2 regions of the Promicromonospora sp. CA-289599 genome follow, and region 2 is predicted to be linked to the other one. Evidence: predicted binding sites of a transcription regulator. Region 2 holds the regulator's gene; the other holds the start of a gene.
The links. The regulator LexA, encoded in region 2, represses DNA repair genes until DNA is damaged. The targets are predictions, from matches to a motif close to TCGAACANNTGTTCGA.
Positions count from the first base shown of each region.

Region 1: the regulator LexA is predicted to act here: its motif matches at 6,092-6,107, upstream of ACQEVI_RS24390 (HNH endonuclease signature motif containing protein).

Region 1 covers NZ_JBNJNI010000001.1:5,473,291-5,488,130, reverse strand. Annotated here, with positions in the region: gene ACQEVI_RS24400 (aminopeptidase P family protein) at 1-1,369, shown strand, start outside; gene ACQEVI_RS24395 (glycoside hydrolase family 127 protein) at 1,362-4,073, shown strand; gene ACQEVI_RS24390 (HNH endonuclease signature motif containing protein) at 4,109-6,016, opposite strand; gene ACQEVI_RS24385 (epoxide hydrolase family protein) at 6,338-7,450, shown strand; gene ACQEVI_RS24380 (nitroreductase/quinone reductase family protein) at 7,473-7,904, opposite strand; gene ACQEVI_RS24375 (TetR/AcrR family transcriptional regulator) at 7,989-8,597, shown strand; gene ACQEVI_RS24370 (cation diffusion facilitator family transporter) at 8,633-9,565, opposite strand; gene ACQEVI_RS24365 (cation transporter) at 9,558-10,271, opposite strand; gene ACQEVI_RS24360 (ArsR/SmtB family transcription factor) at 10,268-10,672, opposite strand; gene ACQEVI_RS24355 (NAD-dependent epimerase/dehydratase family protein) at 10,694-11,635, opposite strand; gene ACQEVI_RS24350 (L-talarate/galactarate dehydratase) at 11,716-12,849, shown strand; gene ACQEVI_RS24345 (FadR/GntR family transcriptional regulator) at 12,876-13,583, shown strand; gene ACQEVI_RS24340 (universal stress protein) at 13,580-13,975, opposite strand; gene ACQEVI_RS24335 (tripartite tricarboxylate transporter permease) at 13,972-14,840, opposite strand, start outside.
Region 2 covers NZ_JBNJNI010000001.1:4,767,454-4,782,293, forward strand. Annotated here, with positions in the region: gene ACQEVI_RS21235 (ABC transporter substrate-binding protein) at 1-480, shown strand, start outside; gene ACQEVI_RS21240 (carbohydrate ABC transporter permease) at 596-1,567, shown strand; gene ACQEVI_RS21245 (carbohydrate ABC transporter permease) at 1,569-2,456, shown strand; gene ACQEVI_RS21250 (ATP-dependent DNA helicase) at 2,529-4,595, shown strand; gene ACQEVI_RS21255 (L-lactate dehydrogenase) at 4,623-5,612, shown strand; gene lexA (transcriptional repressor LexA) at 5,718-6,533, opposite strand; gene ACQEVI_RS21265 (LysM peptidoglycan-binding domain-containing protein) at 6,723-7,169, shown strand; gene nrdR (transcriptional regulator NrdR) at 7,289-7,762, shown strand; gene ACQEVI_RS21275 (DUF5302 domain-containing protein) at 7,909-8,136, shown strand; gene thpD (ectoine hydroxylase) at 8,205-9,101, opposite strand; gene ACQEVI_RS21285 (ectoine synthase) at 9,098-9,511, opposite strand; gene ectB (diaminobutyrate--2-oxoglutarate transaminase) at 9,508-10,893, opposite strand; gene ectA (diaminobutyrate acetyltransferase) at 10,983-11,411, opposite strand; gene ACQEVI_RS21300 (GntR family transcriptional regulator) at 11,761-12,528, opposite strand; gene ehuB (ectoine/hydroxyectoine ABC transporter substrate-binding protein EhuB) at 12,764-13,705, shown strand; gene ehuC (ectoine/hydroxyectoine ABC transporter permease subunit EhuC) at 13,714-14,511, shown strand; gene ehuD (ectoine/hydroxyectoine ABC transporter permease subunit EhuD) at 14,504-14,840, shown strand, end outside.

The DNA.
Region 1 (14,840 bases), 710 kb from region 2:
GTTCAACGCCCACATGGCGCACGGGTGGGGCGCCCCGGCCGTCGTCGTGCCGATGACGCCCGGGGCGCCCGCCGCCGCTGCCGAGCACCGCCGCCGCCTGTCGGAGCGGATCGGCGCGAGCGACGTCGTGGTCGGCGCGGGGCGCGCGAGCCTGCGCAACGGCGACGTGCAGTACGGGTTCCGCGCGGACAGCGACTTCGTCTGGCTCACCGGCGCGCAGGCCGAGGACGGCGTGCTCGTGCTGCGGGCGAGCGGCGGGAGCCACGACGCGACGCTCTACCTGCCGCCGCCGGCCAAGCCGGGCGAGAGCGCGTTCTTCGGGAACGCGGCGTACGGCGAGCTCTGGGTCGGGCCGTCCCCGGACCTGAGCGACTGGGCGGAGGCGTTCGGCATCGCCGTCGAACCGCTCTCCGCGCTCGACGCGGTGCTGGACACCCTGGACGGGGCGCTCGCGTCGCCGTCCGTCGACGAGGAGCTGGTGCGCAGGTACGGTCTGAAGCCGTCCGAGGATCTCGCCCGAGCGCTGTCGGACCTGCGGATGATCAAGGACGACTGGGAGATCGCACAGCTGCGCGAGGCGGTCGACCACACGGTCACCGGGTTCGAGGCGGTCGTCGCGGAGCTGCCGCGCGCGATCGGCGGGCTGGGCGAACGCTGGCTGCAGGGCACGTTCGACAGGCACGCGCGCACCTACGGCAACGGGCCCGGGTACACGACGATCGTCGGCTCCGGCCCCCACGCGCCGACCCTGCACTGGGTGCGCTGCGACGGCCCCGTGCTGCCCGACATGCCGCTGCTGCTCGACATGGGCGTCGAGGCGAACTCCCTGTACACGGCCGACGTGACGCGGACCATCCCGCCGTCGGGCAGCTTCAGCGCGCTGCAGCGGGACGTGCACGACCTGGTCGAGAAGGCGCACCGCGCGGGCATGGCGCAGATCCGGCCGGGCGTCGAGTACCTCGACTTCCACTTCGCCTCCATGGAGGTCATCGCCCAAGGCCTGCACGACTGGGGGCTGCTGGACGTCTCGGTCGACGAGGCCCTGTCCCCCGGCGGGCAGCAGCACCGCCGCTGGCTGGTCTGCGGCATAGGCCACCACCTGGGCCTGGACGTGCACGACTGCGCCCACTCCGACTACCCCACGTACCAGGCGGCGCCCCTGGAGCCGGGCGTGGTCATGACAGTCGAGCCCGGGCTGTACTTCCACGCGCACGACGAGACGGTGCCGCCCGAGCTGCGCGGGATCGGCGTCCGCCTGGAGGACGACCTGCTGGTCACCGCCGACGGCGCGGAGGTGCTCTCCGACGCGCTGCCGATCGACGCCGCGGGCATCGAACGCTGGACCCAGGAGCGGATGGGCGATGCCTGAGCCGATCGCCGAACCGTTCCCGCTGGACGCCGTCTCGCTGCGGGAAAGCATCTTCACGCGCGCCCGGGACCAGCTGCTGCACCTGGCGCACGCCTACCCCGTCGACCGGCTGCTCGCCGTCTTCCGCGCGAACGCCGGCCTGGACACCCGGGGCGCGCTGCCGCCGGGCGGGTGGGAGGGCTTCGGCCACCCCGACGAGCAGGCCTGGGGGCCCGACGAGTACCCCGGGCGCGAGGCGGCGCCCACGGCGAACCTGCTGCGCGGACACTACGCGGGGCACTTCCTGTCCATGCTCGCCCTGGCCTACGCCGGTACGAACGACGCTGCCCCGCGGGCCGAGCTGAAGGCCAAGGTCGACGACATGGTGGAGGGCCTGCGTGAGGTCCGGGATGCGCTCGCGGCGTCGGGCCGCTACAGCCATCCGGGGTTCCTCGCGGCGTACGGCGAGTGGCAGTTCTCCCGGCTGGAGGGCCTCGCCCCGTACGGCGAGATCTGGGCGCCGTACTACACGTGCCACAAGATCATGGCGGGCCTGCTCGACGCGCACCGGCACGCGGGGTCGCGGACGGCGCTGGAGATCGCCGCCGAGATGGGGCGCTGGGTGCACGGCCGGCTGTCCGTCCTGTCGGCGGACCAGCGCAGGGACATGTGGTCCCTGTACATCGCGGGCGAGGCCGGCGGCATGAACGAGGTGCTGTGCGACCTCGCGGTCCTGACCGGCGACAAGCGGTTCGCCGAGACGGCCCGGCTCTTCGACCTGGACTCGCTGCTCGACGCCGCTGCCGCCGGCCGGGACGTGCTGGACGGCATGCACGCCAACCAGCACGCCGCGACCCTGCTCGGCTACCTCGCGCTGCACGACCTGACGGGCGAGGCGCGCTACCTGGACGCCGTGGTCAACATCTGGGACATGCTCGTCCCGGGGCGCACGTACGCACACGGGGGTTCCGGCGAGAACGAGCTGTGGGGTCCGGCGGGCGCCGTCGCGCGCGACATCGGCAACCGGAACGCCGAGACGTGCGTGGCCTACAACATGCTCAAGCTCGCCCGCGCCCTGTTCGAGCGCACCGGCGACGCGCGCTACGCCGAGTACCACGAGCGGGCGGTCACCAACCAGGTCCTCGGCTCACGGCACGACGTCGACTCGGACGACTCACCCGAGGTCACGTACATGTTCCCGGTCAACCCGGGGGCGCTGCGCGAGTACGACAACGTCGGCACGTGCTGCGGCGGCACCGGGCTCGAGAACCACGTCAAGTACCAGGACTCCGTCTACTTCCGGTCCGTGCGGGGCGGTGAGCGCATCCTCTGGTTCAACCTCTACGTGGCCTCGGCCCTGGACTGGGCCGAGCAGGACGTGCGGGTGGTCCAGGAGACCGCGTACCCGCTGGAGGGCGGCAGCCGTCTGCTGGTCGACGCCTCCGGCGACCTCGACCTTCGGCTGCGGGTTCCGGGCTGGGCCGCGGGTGGGTTCGCGGTGACCGTCGACGGTTCGCCCGTGGCCGTGGACGCCGTTCCCGGACAGTACGTCTCCCTGCGGCGGGACTGGGTGCCGGGCACGGTGGTCGAGATCAGCATGCCGCTGGCCCTGCGCGAGGTGCCGGCGCCCGACGACGCGTCCCTGGTGACCCTTGAGCTCGGGCCGACCGTCTTGCTGGCCCGCAGCGCCGCCACCACCTGGCTCCCGGTCGCCGCGGCGACCTGGCGACGCCTCGACGGGACGCTTGACGCCCCCCTGACGAGGGCCGACGACGGGACGTGGCGGCTGGGCGACCTCGTCCTGGAGCCCGCGTGGTCCGGATCGGACGCGCGGTACCACATGTATCTGCGGCGGGCCGATGCCCGGATCGCCTTCGCGGGCGCGGGCGCGGGGTTGGACGCCGGCGCGGAGCCGGCCGACTCCGGCGTGCCCAACGTGGCCCGCCGGGACGGCGACACGTTCCTCGACGTCCTGTGGTCGGACGGCGGCTTCGCCTCCCGGCCCGAGTTCCTCCGGGCTGTACTGCGCACCGCTCACGAGTTCGTCGGTCTGGGGCTGCTGAGCGCCGCCGAGGCGCGCGACGTCCTGCGGGCTGCCGCACGCTCCGGCGTCGGACGGGACATGGGAGACGTCGGCGGGATCGCGAACGAGGCGGAGGCCGCGCGTGAAGAAGCCGCTCTCCTCGCTGAGGCGCCCACGGCCGCCTTCGCCGGCTCAGCGCCCCGTGTCGAGGTGGTGCCGGCCACGGCGCCGAGCGTCACCGGCTGGTACCACCGGCCGGCTGAGCTCACCGTTGCGGCGCGCGCCGACGTCGGCGAGCCGACCGTCGAGGTCCGGGTCGGCGACGGGCCGTGGCGACCAGCGGGAGCCGAACCGCTACGGCTCGGCGACGGCGTCCACACCGTCACGGCGCGCGCCGTCGACTCCGAGGGACGGGAACGGCACGTCGTCAGCGAGGTAAGCGTCGACACCACGCCGCCGGTGACCACCGCGACGACCCGCCGCCTTGGCCTGCACGGCGTCGAGATCAGCCTCGCCGCCACGGACGACGTCTCCGGCGTGGACAGCATCCGGTGGAAGGGGCCGGACACGTTCTGGGCGACCTTCCGCGAACCGTTCACGCGGGCCTTGGGCGACGCGCCTCAGGTCATCGAGTTCACCGCCACCGACCGGGCGGGCAACGAGGAGCCGGTGCAGACCCTCGAGCTCCCGCCCGCCGGCTGACCGCGCGCACGACAACCCGCTGCACACGCACCGCATCAGAAAGGTGGTTCTCCGGGGCCGAACAAGCCGGTCGGCTCGGCGGGTCCGTTGGGTCCGTTGGGTCCGGCCGGTACGGCACCCGGCTCGGTAGTGGCGTACCGCCGTGGCAGGCGTCGGCCGGTCAGGGCTCGCAGACTCAGGTCGTGACTGGTGTCCGGGTCGACCTGGTCGATGTCGACGTGAGTGTCCAGCACGGTCGGTGGTCGGTGCTGGGTGCGGCCGGTGGGAGTGGTCCAGGTCGTGATCCCGGTCGCGGGGTCGCGCACGACGCCCCAGCCCGCGTGGGTCTTGAGCAGGTGATGCCGACGGCACAGAGCGTGCAGGTTCCATGCGCTCGTCTGCCCCCGCCCGGCCGCACCAGCGGTGACGATGTGGTTCTCACGCTGATGGCCGTGGCCGGGGCCTCGGCCATCGTCCCGATGATGGTCGAAGGGTTCGATGTGGTCGAGGTCGCATAGTTCGGCCGGGAGGTCGCAGCCAGGGAAGGTGCAGGTGTCATCCCTGGCCTCGACCGCTGCGCGCAGGACCCGGCCCGGTTGGTAGGCGGTGGTGGAGTAGTCGACCAGCACCCCGGTGACCGGGTCGGTCACCAGGCGCTGCCAAGTCGCGTCCTGCGCGATGAGCCGGGCCGTTTCAGCCGGGATGGGTCCGAATCCGTTCAGGTCGCCGGGTGCGTCGTCCAGACCCAGGAGCACGCTGGCGGGGACCGTCACCCGTACCACCGGGCGGGTCGGAATGATCCGCACCGGCCGGACTATTACCTGCTGGACGGGGGCCCGGCCACCACACGAGCAGACCGGAACCTCCGCGCGCTCATCCCCATCGGTCGACGCCGCATCGCTCTCGGCGGGCCCGTCCTTCGCCGTGGTTCCGGTGGTCTCGGTGGTGCCAGTCGTGCCAGTCGTGCCGGTGTCCGTGTCACCCTGTGTGCCCGTGTCGGTGAAGCGGTCGACGGGTAGAAGTCGGCCCGTGACGATCCCCGTCAACGAGTCCGCGCGGAGCTGTGCCAGGTTGCGGTCCTCGCCGCTGGTGCGGCGCAGCTGGTGGGCCATGTCGTCCACCACACCCCATACCGCAGCCGCGTCGGCCGCCGGCAGGTAGGCCGACACCCAGCCCATGTCGTTCTCGGCACGGTCCAGCTGCACGCTGCGGCGCTGTGCCTCGGCTCGCGCGGTGGCCGCCGCGCCGTGGCGGGCCTTGGCGAACGCGAGCATCCGAGCCTGCAGCCACCGCCAGGTCCGGTGCGGGGCCTGCGGCAGATACCGCTCGATCGCTTCCGATCGCTCGGCCACGGTCAGCTGGGACGCGGAGCGCAGCAGGGTGTGTGCCTTGCGCACGTCGATCCGCCCAGCGGCCAGGGCTGCGATCACCCTCGGGTGCTGGGCACCGGACTCGGCACGCACGACGACCTCGGTACCTTCCGACTCGGTCACCACGAGCTCGCTGGTGACCTGCCCGACCAGCGAGCTGTGCGCGAGCGGGTTGGTCTCCCGGGCGGCGCGTTCGGCCACAACCCTCGCTTGCACCCCCGCAGCCCAGGACTGCAGGCGCCCGCATGCGGCGACCAGGTCACCCAGCGCGCCGTCCGGAAGATCCTCCAGAGGGTCCTCGTCCGGGACCGCGCTCGCACCGACGCCTACGCCGACCGCCTCCGCGACCACCCGCGCCAGCTCTGCGCCCGGCATATCACTCAGCGCCGCCCGCAGCGCCTCCACCGGCCACAACGCCACCGGCAACGTATCCGGCGGCCAGTCCGGCATCGAGTCCAGCCACCCAGGCATCTCCGGCAACCGGTCCGGTCCGGCGAATGCGTCCCAGTCCCCGAACGGGATCGCCTCATCGACCGGCGCGCCGCCGGGCATGACGCCGTCGCGCATGACGCCGCTGGACAGAATTTCACGCATGCCAGCACACTCCTCACCAGGTATCTGAGATCAGGCAGGTATCCGAAGCCAAGGCTAGCCGTGGGCGCCATTCCTACGGACGTTTGTTCGACCCTATGGCCGACCACCCACACTCGCCCGACCTTCTGCCAACCGCGTAACCCGGGTCGCCCACATGCCCAGCCGGTCAGCTCGCCGAGCCGCCGCCAGTTGAGCTCCAGGGCAGCCCGTTCCGTCTGAGCAACGGCGCCCTCGCCGCCATCCGGACCTCAGAGCGCGGAGCCCGCGGCCCACATCCGACGGCGAGTGTCGATGTCAGTGGCTCGGCATAGCGTCCTTCCCATGAGCGAGCCACAGCCCTTCACGGTCCACGTCCCCGACCAGGTCCTCACCGATCTGCGCGAGCGACTGGCGCGCAGTCGGATCCCGGACGACTCGCCCCGGCGTCCGGCGTCGGGCATGACCGCGGCGTACCTGCGCGAGCTGGTCGACCACTGGATCAGCTGGGACTGGCGCGCCCGGGAGGCCTGGCTCAACGAGCATCCGCAGTTCATCGCGGAGCTCGACGACGTCGACCTGCACTTCGTCCACCTGCGCTCGGACCGGCCCGACGCGCCGGCGCTCCTGGTGCAGCACGGCTGGCCGCACACGTTCGCGCTGCAGCTCGACTTCGCCGACCTGCTGCCCGACTTCCACGTGGTGGTCGCGAGCCTGCCCGGATTCGGGTTCTCCTCGCCGTACGTCGCGGGGCCGATATCGGAGAAACGGCTGGCCGCGACGATGCACACGCTGATGACGGACGTGCTCGGCTACGAGCGGTACTTCACGTACGGCGAGGACGTCACGGCGAACGTCAGCGACCTCATCGCCGCCCGCTACCCCGAGCACGTGGCGGGGATCGTCGCCACCCACGCGCACTTCCCCACCAGCGACGAGCGCGCCGCCCTCGGCGACCCCGAGGTCAAGGAGTTCTTCGACGACATCGCCGCGAAGCACCAGACCGACGGCGCCTACGGCCACGTGCAGGCCACCCGGCCCGACACCCTCGCGGCCGCGCTCAACGACTCCCCCGCCGGCCTGCTGGCGTGGCTCGCCGAGAAGCTGGTCGAGTGGAGCGACACGCCGCCGGGCGACCCCCGCGCGGTGGAGCGCCGCATCTCGCGGGACCGCCTCCTCACGGAGGCGACCATCTACTGGGCTACCCAGACGATCGCGTCATCGTTCCGCCCCTACTACGAGGGGGCCGACCAGCCGGATCCGATCCCGCCCACGAACGTGCCCGCGGCGGTGTTCATCCAGCGCCACGAGGCCGGCTACCCCGAGGTGCTCGCGCGCCGCCACTATCTCGATCTTCGCGAGTTCGACCGCCTCGAGGAGGGCGGTCACTTCTCGGTGGCCGAGGTACCTGCCGAGATGGCGGCGCGCATACGGGGGTTCGTCCGCTCGGTCGGCTGACCCGGTCGGCTCGAACCGGAGCTCAGGCCTTCGGTTCGAGCCGGATCACCGGGAACTTGCGGTCGGTGTTCTTCTCGTACTCCTTGGCGTCCGGCCAGTACTCGGCCCAGATGCCGTAGAGCCGCTCCCAGTCGGGCTGCCCCGGCCGGACCACGGTGGTGGTCACGCGGATGGTCTTGTCCCCGATCTCGATGGTCGCCTCGCCGGGGCCGTCCTCGATGTTCGCGACCCAGGCCGGGTCCTTGGGCGCGCCGCCGAGCGAACCGGTGATGACGTAGGCGTCCCCGTCGGCCGCGGCCACGAGCGGCGTCACGTAGTCCTTGCCGCTGACCCGCCCCACGTGGTGCAGCAGCACGAGTCGCTTGCCGGTGAAGTGCCCGCCCATGACGTCGTCACCCACGACGCCCGCGTTGGCCCGGAACGCCTCGATGACGCCACTGTTCATGTCTGCCATGTTGTCCTCCGCAGTATTGGTCGGCCACTTCGGTCGACTAACCGGACTTTACCCCGCTTACGCGATTCCCGATAGCATCCACGGATGAGTACACCGCTGACCTGGGGCACACCGCACCCTGAACGGGCCGACGCCGCCCGGAACCGTCAGCTGCTGCTCACCACCGCCCGCGAGCTCATCGCCGCCGACGGTCCTGACTGCCTCACGATGGACCGGCTCGCCGAACGCTCAGGGCTCGGCAAGGGCACCGTGTTCCGGCGGTTCGGCACCCGGGCGGGAATCTTCCAGGCACTGCTGGACGACAACGAGCGCGCCCTGCAGCAGGAGATCCTCTCCGGGGCCCCACCGCTCGGTCCGGGCGCTCCGCCGGTCGACCGCCTCGTCGCCTACGGAACTGCCCGCATCCGCTTCCTCACGGAGAACCACGAGATCGCCCGGTCCGCGATCGAGGGCCGACCGACGAACGGCCGCCGCCCGCCGCTGTCCCAGATCCACATCCGGGTCCTGCTCCGCGAGCTCGACCTGCCCGGCGCCGACGTCGACCTGCTCGCCGGGCAGCTCACGTCCGCGCTGGAGGGCCCGCTCCTCCTCCGGCTCTTCGACGGCCCTGAGCCGGACCGGTCAGGGCTCACCGACCGCTTCGAGGCCGGCTGGCGCTACCTGGTCGAGCGCGTCTGCCTCCCGGCGGTCTGACCGGCACGTCGCCGACCAGCGACCACCGGGCGCCGTCATGCGTGGGTCGACGACTCGTGACGTGCGTGCTCGGCGGGCTCGAGCTGGAAGGTCGAGTGCTCGACGGACACGTCGAACTCGGTGGCGACGCAGCGCTGCAGGGCGTCGAGGACCGGGGGTGCCTGCCCGTCGCGGAAGCAGGCGTCCCGCACCACCACGTGCGCGCTGATGGTCGGCAGGCCGGTGGCGACGAGGGAGGCGTGCAGGTCGTGCACCGACTCCACGTTGTCCACCTCCAGCAGACGGGCCCGCACCTGGTCCAGGTCGATCCCGGCCGGCGTCGACTCCAGCAGCACGTTCGCCGAGTCGGTCAGGAGCTTCGCCGCGCGGGGCAGGATCAGCAGCGCGATGACGAGCCCCGCGACGGCATCGGCGCGCTGCCATCCGGTGGTCGCGATCACGACGGCCGCCACGATCACCGCGACCGACCCGAGCGCGTCGTTCGCGACCTCCAGGAAGGCGGCACGCAGGTTGAGCGACGCCGACCGGCCGCCCGCCAGCACCAGCAGCGCCACGACGTTCCCGACCAGGCCCACAATGCCGAACACCAGCAGGCCCGGGCCGGGTGCTTCGGCCGGACCCGCCAGGCGGCTCACCCCCTCGACCAGGGCGTAGACGCCGACGGCGAGCAGCACGGCGGCCTGGGCCAGCGCGGCCAGGATCTCGGCCCGCCGGAACCCCCACGTCCGGCGCGGCGACGGCGGCCGCAGCGCGAGCGACGCCGCGAACAGCGCGATGGCCAGGCCTGCGACGTCGGTCAGCATGTGCGCGGTGTCGACAAGGAGCGCGAGGCTGCCCGTGAGCACGGCGCCTACCGCCTGCGCCACGAACACGGCCGCCGTGATCCCGAACGCGACCGCCAGGCGCCGCCGGTTGCTCTCGTCACCGGCGGCGCCATGGGCGCCGTGGTGGTGCTGGTGGTCACCCATCGACTGCAGCCTTTCGCTGGTCGCCATCGTGCTCGTGCTCATCATGGCCGTGCTCGTCATGACCATGGTCGTGCGCCAGCTCGCCCTCCCACGCCTCGCGGCCCTCGTGGATCGCGAATGCCGCGATGACGAACCCGGCGACGGCGTCCACCCAGCCGGCACCGGTCAGCGCGAACACCACGAGACCGACGAGCGTCGACACGGAGAGCAGCACGCAGATCCGTGTCTCGGCGGCGTCGGCCAGGATCAGCGGGTCGGCCAGGGCCACCCCGACGCGGCGCTTGGCCTCGGCCAGTAGCGGCATGACCACGAGCGACGCGACCAGGAGCCCGATCGCGACCGGTGAGCTCTCCGGGGTCGCACCGACCACGAGACTGCGCACACCCTCGACGGTGACGTAGCCCGCGAGCAGGAAGAACGTGATCGCGACGAGGCGGAGCGTGATGAGCTCCTTGCGTTCGTCGGCCTCGCCGTGCCGCAGGCGGGCGGAGAGCCGAAGGCCCACCAGCACCGCCGAGATCGACTCGATGCCGGAGTCGATGCCGAACCCGATCACCGAGACGAGCCCCGCCGCGATGCCGGCGGCGATCGCGACCACGCCCTCGACGACGTTGTAGGCGACGGTGAACTTGGCCAGCCGCAAGCCCCGTCGCGTCAGCCGCTCCGTCGTCTGCGCCTGCGTCTCCGCGCCCGGCCGGGTGCTCATGACGCGACCCCTTCCGGCGCGGACGCGTGCGCGGCCGAACCGTCGACACCGTAGACCGGGCACAGCGCGACGGCGTCGCCGGTCAGTGCGAGCAGCCGCTCCGCGGACTCGAGCACCGCGAGCGTCGCCTCCGGGTGGGTCAGCGAGAACACGGAGGCCCGGCCCTCCGGCCGGGACTCGACGAGTCCGCAGTCCCGCAGGCACGCCAGGTGCTTGGAGACCGTCGACTGGGCGAGGTCCAGGTGCCGGGTCAGGTCGACCACGCGGTGCTCACCGAGGGCGAGGTGCCGCAGGATCGCAAGCCGGGACGGGTCCGAGAACCCGTGGAACAGGCAGGCCGCCACCGCCATCGCGGCAGGCCCGTCCGCGACTGCATCGCCATCCACCTCTATCATCGCCATGCAGCGATGCTAACAGGCGCGCTACGCGACCGCCCGCGCGCGCCAAGCCGCAGCCGTCGCGTCCAGGACTGCCGACCACGGCGTCGGGCGGACGCCGAGCACGCTGGTGGTCTCGGCAGCGTCCGCGACGAAGGGCTGGTCGAACTGGTAGAGCACACCCAGCGCCTCGCGCACCAGCGGCACCGCGAGACCTCCGGCCCGCACCGCGATGCGCGGCACGCGCCGCAGTCGCGGCTCACCGGTCCCGGCCCGCGCCCCGAGCTCGCGCAGCACCTCACGGACGGTCGCGGGCGCGTTGGACGGCACCAGCCACGGCGAACCCCAGGCCCGGTCGTCGGCGCCGAGCGTGATGAGGGTAGAGACCACGTCGTCGACGGCGGTCCACGTGTGCGGCTGGTCAGGATCGGCCAGGACGGACGCCGTCCTGCCCGCGAGCGTCGCGGCCGCGTAGGTCGGCAGCAGCCCGTGCGACTCAGGGACGGTCGGCCCGATGTAGTCGGAGGCACGCGCCTCCGTGACACGCACGCGTCCGGCCCGGTGCGCGGCGAGCGCCTCCTGCCAGACCCGCGCCCGGACCTCACCGAGGGCGCTCGACGGCGCGAGCGGCCGGTTGCGGGTCATCGGCCCGTCGACCGGCCCGTAGCCGTAGAGGTTCCCGAGGCTGACGAGGACCGCGCCCGAGCTCTCTGCCGCGCGCAGCACCGACGCCGCCAGGGGCGGCCAGCCGCGCTCCCATGCCGGGTACGCCCCGGGGTTCGCGCAGTTGTAGACGACGCCGACCCCGCGGGCGGCGTCGGCGAGCGCCGTGGCGTCCGTGGCGTCGAGGGCGATCCGCTGGACGCGGGGAAGTTCGGGGCCGCCGCCGGAGCGGGTCACCACCCGGACGGTGCGGCCGGCCTGGGACAGCCGGCGCGCGAGAGCGGCGCCGACGGGTCCGGCGCCGACGACGAGATGCGTGGTCATGGGCTCAGGGTGCCACCCATATTCGTCATACAGGTTCGCTACTTGTATGATCGCCTGGACACCCGCCGCAAAGGAGCGCCATGACGTACCAGCCCGACGCCATCCGGACCGTGCAGCTCTCGACCCTCACGCTGCCGCTGGCCACCGCCATCTCCGACGCCAAGGTCTTCACGGGCCGCCAGAAGCCGATGACCGAGGTCGTCTTCCTGCTCGCGGAGATCACCACGGAGCAGGGTTTCGAGGGCCTCGGCTTCTCCTACTCCAAGCGCGCGGGGGGACCCGCGCAGTACGCGCACGCGAAGGAGGTGGCGCAGACCGCCGTCGGCGAGGACCCGAACGACGTGGCCAAGCTGTACACGAAGCTCCTGTGGGCGGGGGCTTCCGTAGGCCGGTCGGGCGTCGCCACCCAGGCGCTCGCCGCGATCGACATCGCGCTGTACGACCTCAAGGCCAAGCGCGCGGACCTGCCGCTGGCCAAGCTGCTCGGCGCGCACCGCGACTCGGTGCGCACCTACAACACCTCCGGCGGCTTCCTCAACGCGAGCATCGAGGAGGTCAAGGAGCGCGCGAGCCGGTCGATCGCCGAGGGCATCGGCGGCATCAAGATCAAGGTCGGCCTGCCCGACGGCGCCACGGACCTGGCGCGCGTCGCCGCCGTCCGCGAGCACATCGGCCCGGACGTGCCCCTCATGGTCGACGCCAACCAGCAGTGGGACCGCACCACCGCCCTGCGCATGGGCCGCCGGCTGGAGCAGTTCGACCTCGACTGGATCGAGGAGCCGCTGGACGCGTACGACGCCGAGGGCCACGCCGCGCTCGCCGCCGCCCTGGACACCCCGATCGCCACGGGCGAGATGCTGGCCTCGGTGGCGGAGCACGAGCGCCTCATCGCGACGCGGGCGTGCGACATCATCCAGCCGGACGCCCCGCGCGTCGGCGGGATCACGCAGTTCCTGCGCCTGCTCACGCTCGCGGACCAGGCCGGGCTGGACCTCGCGCCGCACTTCGCCATGGAGATCCACCTCCACCTGGCCGCCACCTACCCGCGTGAGCCGTGGGTCGAACACTTCGACTGGCTGGACCCGCTGTTCAACGAGCGCCTGGAGACGAAGGACGGCCGCATGCTCGTCCCGGACCGCCCCGGGCTGGGCGTCACGTTCAGCGAGCAGGCCCGCGCGTGGACGACGGACACGGCCCTGTTCGGCCCGGCCTGACCCGAAACAGATGGAAGCATGAGCACATGGCCCAGACCCTGAGCGGCACCCTGGTGGAGTCGCTGCGGACCCGCATCGTCAACGGCGACATCGCCCCGGGCGAGAAGCTGCCCAGCGAGCCGCGGCTGGCGACCGAGCACGGGGTGAGCCGCACCGTCGTCCGCGAGGCGATCGCGCGCCTCAACCTGGAGGGCCTGGTCCATACCCGGCGCGGCAGCGGCAGCTACGCGCTCACTCCCCCGGCCGACGACGCCGACGGCGCCCCGCCGCTCGCCCGCTCGCTGGCCGACCGGCTCGCCCTGGTCGAGTACCGCCTGGCGCTGGAGGCCGAGGCCGCCGCGCTGGCCGCGACCCGGCGTACGCCGGCCCAGCTCGCGGCGCTGGCCGACCGCCTCGACTCCCTCGCGTCGTCGGACGGCCACCCGGCGACCGCGATGCAGCACGACTTCGCCTTCCACCGGCTCGTGGCCGAGGCCGCGGGGAACAGGTTCCTGCTGGAGGCCCTGGACCGGCTCGGCCCGCAGATGATCGCCATGCCGCGCGGCCGCCTCGACCGGCACGACGGCGGCCGCTTCACCGCCGTCGTGCAGGAGCACCGGGCAGTGCTCGCGGCGCTGGAGTCGCAGGACCCGCTGGCCGCCGCGGCCGCGATGCGGGTCCACCTGGCAGGCTCGCGCCGCCGCCTCCTGGACGAGTCCGGAACAACGACGACCGATAGCCCACGGCCCAGCTAGCGCGGGGGCTTGACCGCCAGGACCGGGTGGTCCGCCTGGAGGAGGATGCGCTGCGCGACCGAGCCCATGATGAACTTCCCCACCGTGCTGCGGCGGCGCAGGCCGATCACGATCAGCGACGCGTCGTGCTTCTCGGCCAGGTCGAGGATCTCGTCGGTGAAGTCGTCACGGTGTGTGCCGCGCACGACCTCGGCCCGCACCCCGGCGTCGTCCGCCAGGGTGAGCACCCGGGAGAGGTCCTCCGTCGTGGCGACGGTGGTCTCCACCACCGACCCCTCGCGCGCCGAGTTCACGACGAGCAGGTCCTCGTCCCGGAGCCGGGCCTCGGTGATCGCCGCTCGTACGGCGGCCTCCCCCGCGGGCGTGGGCACGTAGCCGACGACGATGGTCATACTGACTCTTCCTCTCGGTTCTGGGCTGATCGGTCCTGCGCGGATCGGTCCTGCGCGGGGTTCTGCGCCGCCCGCCGGTTGCGGACGGACCGGACCAGGGGCAGCACGGCGACCACCACGAACACGACCAGCAACGTCGCGGAGATGGGCCGGGTGAAGAAGCCGGCGGCCGACCCGTCAAACATGAGCAGCGAGCGCCGCAGGCTCGACTCCAGCAAGGAACCGAGCACAAACGCGAGCACGAGCGGCCCTGGCTCGAAGCCGAACTTCTTCATCAGGTAGCCGATGGCTCCGAAGACGACGACCAGGAGCACGTCGAACACGGAGTTGTTGATCGTGTACGCGCCGATCATCGTGATCAGCGCGGTGACCGGCGCGAGGATCGCCGACCGCACCCGCAGGATCCGGACGAAGACGCCCACCAGCGGGATGGACATGATCAGGAGCAGCACGTTGCCGATGTACATCGAGTTGACGACGCCCCAGAACAGCTCGGGGTGCTCGGTCACGAGCTGCGGGCCCGGCGTGATGCCCTGGATCAGCAGCGCGCCGAACATGAGCGCCATCGTTGCGTTGGCGGGGATGCCGAGGGTGAGCAGCGGGATGAAGGAGCTGGTGGCGGCGGCGTTGTTCGCCGTCTCCGGGCCGGCGACGCCCTCGATGGCGCCCTTGCCGAACCGGCTGGGGTCCTTGGCGCGCTTCTTCTCGGCGGCGTAGGCCGCCATGGAGGCGATGGTCGCGCCGCCGCCGGGCAGGATGCCGAGGAAGAAGCCGAGCACGGACCCGCGGGTCACGGCCCCCGACGACTCCCGCAGATCCTTCCGCGACGGCCAGACGTTCGCGATCTTGCCGGGCGCGTGCACGG
Region 2 (14,840 bases):
TACGGCGTCACCGTGCTGCCCCTGGAGGGCGACGACGCCGGCACGCTCGGCGGCGGCACGCTCGCCGCGGTGAGCTCCGCGGCGTCCGAGGTCGAGCAGGCGGCCGCCGTGAAGTGGATCGACTTCTACTACGTCTCCAAGCTGACAGACCAGGACGCGGCCGTGGCCGAGGCCGAGGTCGCCGCCGAGACCGACCAGCCCGTCGGCGCCCCCGCCCTGCCGATCTTCGACCGGGCGGCGTACGAGGAGCAGCAGGGCTGGATCAAGGACCTCGTCAACGTCCCGCTGGAGAACTTCGCACCGATGACGGAGCAGATGTTCGACCAGCCGGTCATCCCCGAGCCCGCCGTCGCGACCCAGGACGTGTACGCGACGCTCGACCCGGTGGTCCAGGCGGTGCTGACCGACGAGAACGCGGACATCGACGCCCTGCTCGCCGACGCGCAGACCCAGGTCCAGACCCTGCTCGACCGCAGCTGACCGCCGCAGGCCCGGCTCGCGCCCTGCTGGTCGAGCCTGTCGGGACCCACCGAGGCCTCGACAGGCTCGACCGCCGCAGGGTGGCGGGCCGGACCATCGACGAGGAGGATCCACGTTGACCACCATCTCCAGCCCGCGCCCGGTAGCGGCGCAGGCACCACCGCCGTCGTCCACCGCGGCGCGCCGCACCCGACGCCGCACGCCCAAGGACTGGCTGCGCGAGGGCGGTCTGAGCACCCTGATCATCGCCCTGCCCATGATCCTCGTGTTCGGCGTCTTCTCTTGGTTTCCCATCGGCCGCGCGCTCGTCATGAGCGTCCAGGAGACGAACCTCGTCACGGCTCCCGTGTACGTGGGGCTCGACAACTTCGTGTTCGTGCTGCAGGACCCCCTGCTGGGCAAGGCCGTCCGGAACACGCTGTGGTTCGCGCTGCTCGCGCTCGTCTTCGGGTACCCGCTGCCGCTGGCCGCCGCGGTACTGATGAGCGAGGTACGGCGGATGCGGGGCCTCTTCTCCGCGCTGGCCTACCTGCCCGTCGTCGTGCCGCCCGTCGTGGCGGTGCTGCTGTGGAAGTTCTTCTACGACGCCTCCGACACCGGCGTCTTCAACACCATCGCCGGCTGGGTGGGGCTCGGCCCCTACCCCTGGCTCCAGGACGCCGGCAGCGCCATGCCCTCCCTGGTCCTCGAGGCGACCTGGGCCGCGGCGGGCGGGACGGTGATCATCTACCTCGCCGCGCTCGTCGGGGTGCGGACCGAGCTCTACGAGGCCGCGGAGGTCGACGGCGCGGGCGTCTGGCGCAAGATCTGGCACGTGACGCTGCCGCAGCTGCGCGGCGTCCTCTTCATCACGCTGATCCTGCAGATCATCGGCACCTCACAGGTGTTCCTCGAACCGTTCCTCTTCACCGGGGGCGGCCCCAACAACGCGACCCTCACCATCCTGATGCTGATCTACGACTACGCGTTCGGGAGCAGCCTCGGCGGCAACTACGGAGCCGCGACCGCCCTGAGCCTCATGCTCGCGGGCGTCCTGGCAGTCCTCTCCGCGGTGTACTTCCGCGTGACCCGACCCTGGAGCAGCTGACATGGCAGCCACCATCGAACGCGGCATCGTCTCGACGCACGACCGGCGCCGGCCGAGCGTACGCACCTCTCTCGGCGTCCTGCAGGGCGGACTGCTGGTCACCCTGGTCGTCTTCGGGCTCGGGCCGATCCTCTGGCTCGCGAAGGCCGCCGTCACCCCCACCCAAGAGACCCTGCGCCAGCCGCTCGGGATGTTCCCCACCGGGATCGACTGGGCCAACCTCACCACGGCGTGGAACCGGGCCGAGATCGACCACTACTTCGTCAACACGCTGATCGTGGCGCTGGGGGCCTGGTTCTTCCAGATCCTCGTCGCCACCACCGGCGGCTACGTGCTGTCGGTGCTACGGCCCAGGTACGGCAACGTCATCTTCTCTCTCGTGCTCGCGACGCTCTTCGTGCCGTCCGTCGTGCTCCTCGTCCCGCTGTACCTGACCATCCTCGACGTGCCGATCGTCCACATCAGCCTGCTCAACACGTTCTGGGCGGTCTGGCTGCCCATGGGCGCCAGCGCGTTCAACGTGCTGCTCGTCAAACGCTTCTTCGACGGCCTCCCGCGCGAGATCTTCGAGGCCGCCCGGGTCGACGGCGCCGGACCCTTCCGGCTGCTGTGGAGCATCGTGCTACCGATGTCGAAGCCCATCCTCGGCGTCGTCTCGGTGTTCGCCGTCATCGCCGCCTGGAAGGACTACCTCTGGCCCCTGCTGGTCCTCCCGGACCCGGCCCACCAGCCGCTCTCCGTCCGGCTGCCCGCCATCGCCCCGTACCTCGAGCTCGACGTGTTCCTCGCGGCGCTCGCGATCTCCACGGTGCTGCCGATCGCCCTCTTCCTCGCCTTCCAGCGCCTCTTCCTCAGCGGCGCCGGACTGGGCGGCGCGGTCAAGGGATAACCCTTCGGCCGGCCGCCGGCACCTGTGGACGAGATGGGGTGCATGTCGGTGGTCCGGCCTAGGATCGAGTGCGTGACCAGCCTTTCCGACGCGCCCCCCGCAAGTACCGACATCCCCGAGGTCGAGGAGCTTCTCGACCTCGCCGTCGGTGAGCTGGGCGGCGGGCGCCGGGACGGCCAGCACCGCATGGCCGTGGCCGTCGGCGAGGCCATCGAGAAGGGCGAGCACCTGCTCGTCCAGGCGGGTACCGGCACCGGAAAGTCGCTCGGCTACCTGGTGCCCGCCGTCCGGCACGCGGTCGCCGCCGAGAGCAAGGTCATCATCTCGACGGCGACGCTCGCCCTCCAGCGCCAGGTCATCACGCGCGACCTGCCGCTCGTGGCCAAGGCCGTGACACCGCAGCTCCCGCGCGAACCGAAGATCGCACTGCTCAAGGGCTGGCACAACTACCTCTGCGTGCACAAGGCCGGGGGCGGGTACCCCGCCGACGAGCCCACCCTGTTCGACCTGCCCGGCGGCGAGGACCACCCGCGCACCGAGGAGCCCGCGGCTTCCGGCGGCGCTCGCGGCCGGCGCAGGGACGACGGCGCCACGCTCGCCGACCACGTCCGCCGTCTGCACGAGTGGGCGAACGAGACGGAGTCGGGCGACCGCGACGACCTCGTGCCGGGCGTGCCGGACCGGGCGTGGCGCCAGGTCTCGGTGACCGCCATGGAGTGCCTGGGCGGCAAGTGCCCGATGCTCGCCGAGTGCTTCCCCGACAAGGCTCGGGCCACCTCCCGGGAGGCCGACGTGGTGGTGACCAACCACGCGATGCTCGGCATCGCGGCCACCGGTAGCCCCGGCATCCTGCCGGAGCACGACGTCGTGGTGGTGGACGAGGCGCACGAGCTCACGGACCGGGTCACGTCCTCGGCGACCGTGGACCTGTCCATGGCCTCGGTGGAGAGCGCGGCACGCCTGGCACGGCGGCACGCGGGCACCAACACCGATGCGCTGGACGCCGCGGCCCAGGCGCTGGGGACGCTGCTGGTGACGGCCCCCGCCGAACGGTTCCCGAACGGTCTGCCCGACGAGCTGCGCCTGGCGGTGGCCGCGGTGCGCGACGCCGCCCGCGAGGTGCTGAGCACGCTCAAGCCGGAGGCGAGCGGTAGCAAGGGACAGGCTCCGGGCCAGCCCGAACCCGGCCTGAAGATGGCGCAGGGCGCCATGCTGCAGCTCTTCGAGACGGCGGAACGCATGTCGTTCCAGGACACGACCGCCGACGTGCTGTGGTGCTCACGCCCTGACAACAACTGGGGCGGGTTCGCCGACAACGTGACCCGGCTGCACGCGGCGCCGCTGCACGTGGCTGGTCTGATCCGGATGCACCTGCTGGGCGAGGCGACGGGCGTCTTCACGTCGGCCACGCTGGCGCTGGGCGGCACGTTCGACGCGGTGGCCGGCACGCTCGGCCTCAAGGGCGAGGATGCCCCGCCGTGGCAGGGTCTCGACGCCGGCAGCCCGTTCGACTACCCGCGCCAGGGCATCCTGTACATCGCGCGGCACCTCCCGGCGCCCGGCCGCGAGCCGACGACGGAGGCGCAGCTCGACGAGATCGCGGAGCTGATCACCGCCGCCGGCGGCCGCACGCTCGGGCTCTTCTCCTCGCGTCGCGCCGCGAACGCCGCGGCCGAGGCCATGCGCGAGCGGCTCGACCTCCCGATCCTGGCGCAGGGTGACGACCAGCTGCCCACGCTCGTGCGCGAGTTCGCCGAGGATCCGGAGGCATGCCTGTTCGGCACGCTGTCCCTGTGGCAGGGCGTGGACGTGCCGGGTCCGTCGTGCCAGCTCGTGCTGATCGACCGCATCCCGTTCCCGCGCCCCGACGACCCGGTCAAGGCGGCACGCGCCAAGGCAGTGGAGCAGGCAGGCGGCAACGGGTTCATGGCGGTGTCCGCGCAGCACGCGGCACTGCTGCTCGCACAGGGGGCCGGGCGCCTCGTGCGGAGCATGGACGACAGGGGAGTGGTGGCGGTCCTCGACCCGCGCCTCGCGACGGCCCGCTACGCATCGTTCCTCACTCGTTCGATGCCGGGGTTCTGGCCGACCACCGACCCAGCACTGGTGCGCGCCGCGCTGGCGAGGCTCGACACCTAGTCCGGCTCGACACCTAGTCTGGGGAGCATGGCAGCCCTTTCGGACATCCCGGCCGACCGGTCCTCCGGCACCCGCACCACCAAGATCGCTGTGGTGGGCGCGGGCGCGGTGGGCTCCACGCTGGCGTTCGCCGCGCTCGCGCGGGGCTCGGCGCGGACCATCGCCCTGCACGACGTGAACCGGGCGAAGGTCGAGGCCGAGGTGCTCGACCTCCAGCACGGCCTCATGTTCACGCCCCAGGCGCAGGTGATCGGCTCGGACGACGTCGGCGTCTGCGCGGGAGCTGACGTCGTGGTCGTGACCGCGGGGGCGAAGCAGAAGCCAGGGCAGACCCGGATCGACCTCGCCGAGGGAACGATCGGCCTGATGCGCGACATCCTGCCCGGTCTGGTCGACGTCGCGCCGGACGCCACGTACGTCATGGTGACCAACCCGGTGGACGTCGTGACCTACGCGGCGCTCAAGATCTCCGGCCTGCCGCGCGAGCGGATGTTCGGCAGCGGCACGGTCCTGGACTCCTCCCGGCTCCGCGTGGTGCTCGCCGAGCGCTGCGGCGTGGCGGTGGGGAACGTGCACGCGTACATCGCCGGAGAGCACGGCGACTCGGAGATAGCGCTGTGGAGCTCGGCCTCGATCGGCGGCGTGCCGCTGCTCGACTGGGAGCCCCTGGGCGGCAAGCAGCCGCTCGACGTCGCGGTGCGTACGGAGGTGCACCGCGAGGTGGTCGACTCCGCGTACCGGATCATCTCCGGCAAGGGGGCGACCAACTACGCCGTCGGCCTGGCTGCTACCCGCATCATCGAGGCGGTGCTCAACGACGAGGGCCGGATCATGCCGGTGTCCTCGCTGCTGGACGACTACCACGGCATCAGCGACGTGTGTCTGTCCGTGCCGTCGCTCGTGGACCGGCGGGGTGTCACGGCCAACGTGCGGGTGCCGATGTCCGACGACGAGCTGGCGGGCCTTCGCGCCTCGGCGGAGAGCGTGCGCGCGGTCCAGAAGCGCTTCGGCTTCTGACGCAGCGGCCGTACGGCCCCAAGGACGACGAGAACGGGGTTGTGTTCCTGCCGGATCGGCATCGGAACACAACCCCGTTCTCGTCGTCCTTGGACGCCCTACCGGCTACAGGGACCGCAGCACCGCGACCACGCGGCCGAGGATCTGGGCCTCATCGCCGGGAATCGGCTCGTAGGCCGGGTTCTGCGGCAGCAGCAGCACGTGACCGTCGGTCTGCTTGAACGTCTTGACCGTGGCCTCGCCGTCGATCATGGCGGCGACGATCTCGCCCTGCTCCGCGACGTTCTGCTGCCGCACGACCACCCAGTCGCCGTCGCAGATCGCGGCGTCGACCATCGAGTCGCCGGCGACCTTGAGGAGGAACAGCTCGCCGTCGCCCACCAGCTGGCGGGGGAGCGGGAACACGTCCTCGACGACCTGCTCGGCAAGGATGGGGCCACCGGCCGCGATCCGGCCCACGAGCGGCACGTACGACGGCGGGGGAGTGCTGGCGTCGTCGGGCACGGAGCCACCCCAGTGGACCTGGCCGCTGCGGCGCGGCTCGGGCCAGTGGATCTCGCCGCGCGTCGGCTTGTCGACCTGCTCGGCCATCGGCTCCACGAGCTCCATGGCGCGCGGCCGGTTGGGGTCGCGGCGCAGGAAGCCCTTCTTCTCGAGCATCTGGAGCTGGTGCTTGACGCTCGACGGGCTGGCCAGCCCGACGGCCTCGCCGATCTCGCGCATCGACGGCGGATAGCCGCGCGTCTCGAACGACTGCCGGATCGTGTCCAGCACGAGGCGCTGCCGTTCGGTGAGGCGGTCTGTCGGCGAGATCGTGTGCACGTCAGCGACCGCCTTGTCGGCTGGCGTGTCCAGCGTGGCGACGCCGGAGGCTGCCGTGTCGACGGCTCTCGTGTCGCTGGTCCCGTCCCGTCCCGTCATGCCCGTGCCCCTCCCGTTCCGACAAATGTTCTCCTGTGCGCTACCCACTCTAGGTCACAAACGCGCTCGGCTCAAACGAATGTTCGAGCGTGTCTCGACATGGACGGTGTCCCGTGCTACACAATGGTACGGGCGTTCGACGAACGCTTGTATGAACGACAGAAGCTCTGCACACTTCGAGGAGGGGCCATGGGGGACGTGATCCCGCTGCGGCAGTACACCCCGACGTATGAACAGGCGTATGCGCCGTCGTATGGCCGGGCGTACGCACCGGCGGCCGGACCGGCTGCGGTTCGTGCGTACACCCCGGCGGAGGGGCGCACGCTCGCCGACCGGCTGGGCCTGGCCGGCCTGCGGCTCACCCGGCGCGGCCGCGTGGTCCTCGTGCTGCTCGCCATGCTGCTGGTCGCACCGATGGTCACGTGGGGGGCGACGGCGGTCGCCAGCTCCCCGGGGGAGCCCACCGAGGTCCGGGTGCATGCGGTGCAGCCGGGCGAGACGCTCTGGGGCTTCGCCCAGGAGGTCGCGAGGCCCGGCGAGGACGTGCGGCACGCGGTCGGCAGGCTGCAGGAGCTGAACGGGATGTCGACCGGCAGCGTGCGCGTCGGGGAGCTGTTGCTCCTGCCCAAGGAGTGACCGAAGGCGTCGATTCACCGACGAATGTTGCGGCTATGTTGCAAGGGGGTGGTTTGCCCGCTTACGGTCGGGGCGCGACCGGAGGCCTCCGGTCGATGGTCGACCACGCAGGAGTGAGCATGCACTGCCCGTTCTGTCGCCACGCCGACTCGCGCGTGGTGGACTCGCGGACTGCCGACGACGGCCTGTCGATCCGGCGGCGGCGGCAGTGCCCGAACTGCAACCGGCGGTTCACCACCGTGGAGACCGCGAGCCTGTCCGTGGTCAAGCGCTCCGGCGCCACCGAGCCGTTCAGCCGCGACAAGGTCGCCGCGGGTGTGCGCAAGGCGTGCCAGGGGCGTCCGGTGAGCGACGACGACCTGGCGATCCTGGCCCAGCGGGTCGAGGAGACCCTGCGGAGCAACGGCAGCGCGGAGATCGACGCGTACGAGGTGGGTCTCGCCATCCTCGGCCCCCTGCGCGAGCTCGACGAGGTCGCCTACCTCCGGTTCGCGAGCGTCTACCAGGCGTTCGACTCGCTCGAGGACTTCGAGAGCGCGATCACCTCGCTCCGCGCGGAGCGCGCCGAGCGGGCCGCCGCCGCTCAGGCATAGGAGCCGGCCCGGCCCGGCGCGCCGTCGTCGGCCGCGCTCGCCCAGGTGAAATCCAAAAATGTTGGCACCCGGCTGCGCCGTGGTGCAGGCTGGGGCCGACGACGGACCCGATCGAGGGACCCCCGGAACAAGAGGAGGTGATCGGTGTGACGGACGAGAAGCCCAATGCCGAGGTGGCCGAGACCAAGGGTGTTGAAGAGCCCAAGGTCGCGACAGCGCCGAGCACGGACGCGAAGGCGAAGTTCAAGGAGGCTCTGGACCGCAAGAACGCGGCTCGGAGCCGGACCTCCGCGGGCGATGTGAACACCGGCGCGGTGCACGGCTCGGAGACGACCGGCCCCGTGCAGAAGATGTTCCGCCGCAAGTCCGGCTGATCCATCGGTGATGGAGGCCGCTGACCTGGTGAACGACCAGGTCAGCGGCCTTGTCTTTCGGCGCTGCCTCAGCTGACCGGTGTGAAGTCCCGGCTCCCGAGGAAGGCCGGTCGAGCCTTCTGCGCTGCGAACGGCTCGACCGCGGTGTTCTCGACACTGTTGTAGACCAGGAAGATGTTCGATCGGGGGAACGGCGAGATGTTGCCGTTGGAGCCGTGCATGCAGTTGCAGTCGAACATGATCGCGCTGCCGGCCTTGCCGGCGAGAACGTCGATGCCGTGCGAGCTGGCCATGCGGGTGAGGATGTCCTCATCCGGGGTGCCGGCGTTCTGCATCACCAGTGACGACTTGTAGTTGTCGTTCGGCGTCCGGCCGGTGCAGGACACGTAGGTCTTGTGCGTGCCGGGCATGATCATCAGCGGGCCGTTGAACGAGTAGTTGTCGGTCAGCGAGATCGAGATGCTGACCGTCCGCATCCGTGGCAGGCCGTCCTCGGCGTGCCACGTCTCGAAGTCCGAGTGCCAGGCGAAGTCGCCGCCACCGAAGCCGGGCTTGAGATTGACGCGGCTCTGGTGGATGTAGACGTCGGAGCCGAGGATCTGCCGGGCCCGCCCCACCACCCTGGGGTCGCGTGCGATCCGCGCGAAGATCTCGCTGGTCCTGTGCACCTCGAAGATGGTCCGCACCTGCTGCGAGGTGCCTTCGATGATCGTGCGCTCGTCGGCTCGGACCTCGGGGTCGGTGGAGAGCCGCTGCAGCTCCGCACGAAACTCCTGCACCTCGTCCGGCGTGACCAGGTCCTCGAATGCGAGGTAGCCGGTCCGGTCGAAGCCGTCCAGTTCGTCCTGGCCCAGCGGGCCGTCGGCCGCGCTGCCCCACACCACCTTGTCCTGGCGCGGGATCTCGGAGGCGTCGCCTTCGACACGGGTGGGGTACAGGTCCTTGCTGGTGGTGTCCGTCGTCATACGGCAGCCTCCTCCTGTGCGGTCTCGTGCGTGATGAGCGGGTAGACGCCGTCGGCGTCGTGCACCTCCCGGCCCGTGACGGGCGGGTTGAACGTACAGATCAGCCGCATGTCCGTCGTGGGGCGCATGGTGTGCTTCTCGTTGCCGTCCAGCAGGTACATCGTGCCGTCCGAGATCTCGTGCACCTCGCCGGTCTCCCGGTTCTCGAGCTGTCCGGTACCGCCCACGCAGTACACGGCCTCGACGTGGTTGGCGTACCACATCTCGGTCACGGTCCCGGCATACATGGTGGTCTCGTGGAACGAGAAGCCCGCGCCTTCCTTGGCGAGGACGAGCCTGCGGCTACGCCAGGTCTCCGACCGCACGTCGCGGTCGGTGCCGTCCAGGTCGGCGATCCGTGTGACGATCACTTGTCTTCCTCTCCTCGGCGGTCCGTCTCTCGGTGGTGGTTCCCGCCCTGTATGCCGGCGTCCGGCGTGGCCTCCTGCATGACCGGTGCGCCGAGCACCTCGGCGGCTGCGGCGGCGATGATGTCCACGCCGGAGCGCAGCTCGTCGGAGCTGATGGTCAGGGCGGGCATGGTCTTGAGCACCTCGTCCTCGGGCCCGGACGTCTCGACGAGAAGTCCGCGCTCGTAGGACGCCGCGGCGATCTTCGAGGCCGCGGAGGCGTCCTGGAACTTGATCCCGGACAGGAACCCGCGGCCCTTGACGACGGCGCCCGCGTAGCCGCTCGCGATCTGGGCCAGGCCGTCGTGCAGCTCGGCTGCGCGCTCCCGGACACCCTCGGCGAAGGCGTCGTCCGACCAGAACTCGTTCAGCGCGGCGGTGCCCGTGACGAACGATGTGTTCTGGCCACGGAACGTGCCGTTGTGCTCGCCCGGCTCCCACTGGTCCAGCTCCGGCCGGATGAGCGTGAGCGCCATGGACAGGCCGAAGCCGGAGATCGACTTGGACAGGCAGACGATGTCGGGGACGATGCCGGACTGCTCGAAGCTGAAGAACTCACCCGTGCGCCCGCAGCCGGCCTGAACGTCGTCCAGGATCAGCAGGATCTCGTGCGCGCGGCACAGCTCGGACAGCGCCCGCAGCCACTCGGGGCGCGCGGCGCTGAGGCCGCCCTCACCCTGCACCGACTCCACGATGATCGCCGCGGGCTTGTCGACGCCGGAGCCGCTGTCGCTCAGCACCCGTTCGAGCCACAGGAAGTCCTCCGTGGCACCGGAGAAGTAGTCGTCGTACGGGATCTTCGAGCTGTTGGTGAGCGGCAGGCCCGCGCCGTTGCGTTTCATCGAGTTCCCGGTCACCGACAGTGCGCCGAGCGTCATGCCGTGGAAGGCGTTGGTGAACGACAGGATGTGCTGGCGGCCGGTCACCTTCCGCGCGAGCTTGAGCGCGCTCTCGACCGAGTTGGTCCCGGTGGGCCCGGGGAACATCACCTTGTAGTCGAGGTCACGAGGCACCAGGATCCGGTCCCGGAACGTCGTCAGGAAATCCCGTTTCGCCGCGGTGTGCATGTCCAGCGAGTGCACTATCCCGCCGCTGCGCAGGTAGTCGACCAGCGCCTCGAGCAGCACCGGATGGTTGTGCCCGTAGTTCAGGGCACCCGCTCCGGCGAAGAAGTCGAGATAGCTACGCCCGTTCTCGGCCTGCAGGGTGCTTCCCGCGGCAGTCGTGAACGTCTCGGGCCAGCTGCGGCAGTAGCTGCGTACCTGTGACTCGAGCTCCTCGAAGACGTTCGTCCGGGTGTGCGTCGTAGATGGGTCAGTGGGCATGGCGGTGTCTGGGCGCATGGCTCCTTCCGCGGTCCGATCTTGTCGACTGGACGCGGCTTTGGTTGTTCGATGGGTATGTGGTGCTGAGGGGGATCGACCCGGACAGGTCAGGAAAGTGGCCCGATGCGGAAGACGAGCTCCGCGTCGTGGCCGTCCGGGAACACCTCACTGGGAAAGATGGCCCGCACGTCGACGGGCGCACCCTGAGCCGACGCGAAGGACATGAACAGGGCGATCGACGCCGTGTTGTCCGAGGTGATGGTGGTCTCCACGTGCGTGCACCCGGGATGCTGCTCCGCGAGGTGCGTGAGCATCCGGGAGGCCAGCCGCTGCCCGCGGTAGGCGTGGTCGACGGCCACCTGCCAGACCATCAGCGTGGTCGGCTCGTCGGGCCGGACGTACCCGGTGACGAACCCGGCGGGCTCGCCGTCCACGGTCACGACCACCGAGGTCCGGGCGAAGTCACGTGCCCAGAGGAGATACGCGTAGGACGAGTTGAGGTCCAGCGTCTTGGAGTCGCGTGCGAGACGCCACATCGCTGCTCCGTCGGTGACCGTGGGCTCCCTCAACGCCACCGTGGTTTCGGTCGGATGGATGTGTTTGAGTTCCTCTTCGAGGTTCTGCATGACAAATCGACCGTAACGAACTTGCGTGGCGATTGCACATTGCGACCCCATGAAGATGCCGTGACTGGCTTGTTGCGGTGGCGCGCGGGAGGGTGCGGCCGATGAAGGCGGAACCGCCTCGCAGCCGCGAGATTCCGGGGACCTGTCGCTTCCCCCGGAGCGAGCCTCGGGCGCCGACGTTACGGATGGGTAACAAATCTTGTTGCCCAGGAGGGGTGGCATCGAGTGAGCCGAGCCCCGGCCTTTACCGTTTGTGGTCCTAGAGCCCGTCGGGAGCGTCGATCGGCCCCAGCGTGATCTCGGGCGCGCCAGCCTGTTCCTCGAGTGTCTCGACGGGTTCCTCGTCCCGGCCTAGCAGCCGTGCCACGGCGCCGTCCAGCATCGTGGTGAGGCAGGTGACCAGGCCCTCCTCGTCCCGTGCCTCGAGCCGTTCGACGATGACGGCGTGCGCGCCGGCGGTGTCCTTGCGCACCGCGTACTCGTCGCTCACCGAGAAGGTCGCCATCCGCACCTCGACGATGAGCGTCGTCATCCACCGGGTCAGCCACGGGTTGCCGGCCGCGGCGACGAGCGTCCAGTGCAGGTTGAGGTCGGCGCCGCCCACCTGCCGGGCGTCCCCGGTGCGGTCGGCGGCGACCAGCTCGTCGTGGGCGTGGCGGACGCCGGCGATCGCCGAGTCGGCGCCGGACCGCACGAGCAGCCGCGCCGCCGTCGTCTCGACCGACTTGCGTGCCTCGTAGAGGGCGGGGAGCCGGTCCCTGCCGATGGTCGCCACCCGCATGCCGCGTCCCGGCGTCGCGACGAGCAGACCCTCCTGGACCAGCCGCTGGGCGGCCTCGCGCAGCGGCCCGCGGCTCACGCCGAGCTGGTTCGCCACCTCGACCTCCCGGATCGGCGAGCCGACGGTGAGCACGCCCGCGTAGACCGCGTTGCGCAGCTCCGTCTGGATCAGGTCGACGGTCGAAGGACGCGTCACCCGGGAGAAGGACGGGGCGGTCGTCAGGGTGGCCCGTGACGGGTGGGACATCGGTGCTCCTTCCGTGAGCGCACGTCGATGACGACATCATCCCCGGTGCGCGGGCGGCTTGGCGGCGACGGCGGTGTCCGGGGCGGCGTCGGACGGGTGAACTTAGAGATTGTAGACAATCCTAATGTCGATCGCTGGATTGTCTGATCGTCGGTATCGCGCTACGGTGCCATGCGTCCGTGAACACCAGCCCACCCAGGCTTTGCCGTACGCGCCGGGTGGCGTGAAGGGAACCATGTCTAGATCAAGCGTTCGCCCGCTTCGTCGAACCGCGCTCGCCGCAGGGTCCGTACTCACCCTGGTGGCGTTGGCCGCGTGCACGTCCACAGCTCCAGGGGCCGGCGGTGAAGACGGAGCCTCCACGCTCGAGCGGCTGCAGCAGGACGGCTCCGTGACCGTCGCGTTCAACGGCGAGGAGCCCTACAGCTACGAGGACGGCGGCGACCTCACCGGCGCCACCATCGCCCTGGACCGGGAGATCTTCGGCGCGCTCGGCGTCGAGAACGTCGAGGGCGTCCAGACCGAGTGGAACTCGCTCATCCCCGGCCTGACCGCCGGCCGGTACGACGCCGTCAGCGCGGGCATGTCCATCCTGCCCGAGCGGTGCGAGCAGGCCCTGTTCTCCGAGCCCGAGATCATGTACACCACCGCGTTCATGGTGCCGGAGGGCAACCCGGACGATCTGACGGACATGCAGTCCGCCGAGGAGGCCGGGGTCAAGCTGGCGGTGCTCAGCGGCGCCATCGAGTCCGGCTACGCCGACGATCTCGGGATCGAGAAGATCGAGGTCGGCGCCGCGCAGGACGGCCTGGACGCCGTCACCTCCGGTCGTGCCGACGCGTTCGCCCTCACGGCCATCTCGCTGAACACCCTGGCGGAGAAGACCGATGCTGCCGTCGAGGTGACGGACTCGTTCGTGGCCGTCATCGACGGTGTTCCGCAGATCGGTGCGGGTGCCCAGACCTTCCCCCAGGGCGAGGAGGAGCTACGTGACGCCTACAACGAGAAGCTCGCGGAGATCGTCTCGGACGAGGAGCGCTGGCTCGAGATCGTGGGGCCGTTCGGCTTCACCGCGGCCGAGCGTCCCGTGGAGGGCCTGACCACCGAGAAGCTCTGCGAGGGTGACCTCGAGTCGCTGGCCACGGAGCTGGCTCCGGAGCTCGGCCTGGACGGCTGACCGAGCACGTGTCAGACAACTTCCAACAGCTCGCGGAACTGCTCCCCCAGCTCGGCAACGGCGTGCTCGTCACGCTCCAGCTGACGCTGGGTGGAGCAGTGCTCGCGCTGTTCATCGCCTTCACGCTGGGATTCGGCTCGCGCGCCCGCACCAGGTGGGCACGCGTGCCGTCCCGGGTGGTCGTGGAGTTCTTCCGCGGCACGTCCCTCGTGGTGCAGATCTTCTGGATGTACTACGTTCTGCCGCTTCCCCCGTTCTACATCGAGCTGGACCCGCTGGCCTGCGGCATCATCGCGCTCGGGCTCAACTACGGGGCCTACGCCTCCGAGGTGGTGCGCGGCTCGATCAACTCCGTCGCCAAGGGGCAGTGGGAGGCGGCCGTCGCACTCGACCTGGGCCCTGTGCACCGCATGCGCCGGGTGATCATGCCCCAGGCGTGGCCGCTGATGATCCCGATGTTCACCAACCTGCTGATCCAGCTGGTCAAGGGATCCGCCCTGGCGGCGTACATCTCCCTGCAGGACCTCAACTTCTTCACCGGCGAGCTGCGCCAGCGCACGTCGGACACGATCTTCTCGTTCACGATCGGTCTGCTCTGCTACTTCGCGGTCGCCTACCTGCTCACGCTCGGCATGAACGCCCTCGAGGTGCGGGCGAAGAACCGGCTGGGCGCGGGGCCGTCGCTGCGCGAGGTCTTGCGTCTCGCGCCCGCACAGACCAGGGCCGACGTCGGCGCCGGAACCCCGGCTCCGATGGTGACCAGCCAGCTGCCGCCGACGCCGAAGGGAGGTGGCCGAGATGAGTGAGACCGAGGTCTGGAACTGGGGGCACGCCGTGGCGGTGCTTCCCAAACTGCTCGAAGGCCTGCAGATCACCGTTCTCGCGACCGTGGTCGGCATGATCATCGCCTCGATCCTGGGGCTGGTCGTCGCCATCGTCCGACGTTCCGGCGTACGGGTCATCACCTTCCCCGTCGGCTTCCTGGTCGAGTTCATCCGCTCCACGCCGCTGCTGGTGCAGCTCGTCTTCGCGAACCTGCTGTTCGCGCAGTTCCCGTCGCTGGCTATCGGCTGTGTGGTGCTCGGCATCCACTACGCGACGTACATGTCCGAGGTGTACCGCGCCGGGATCGACG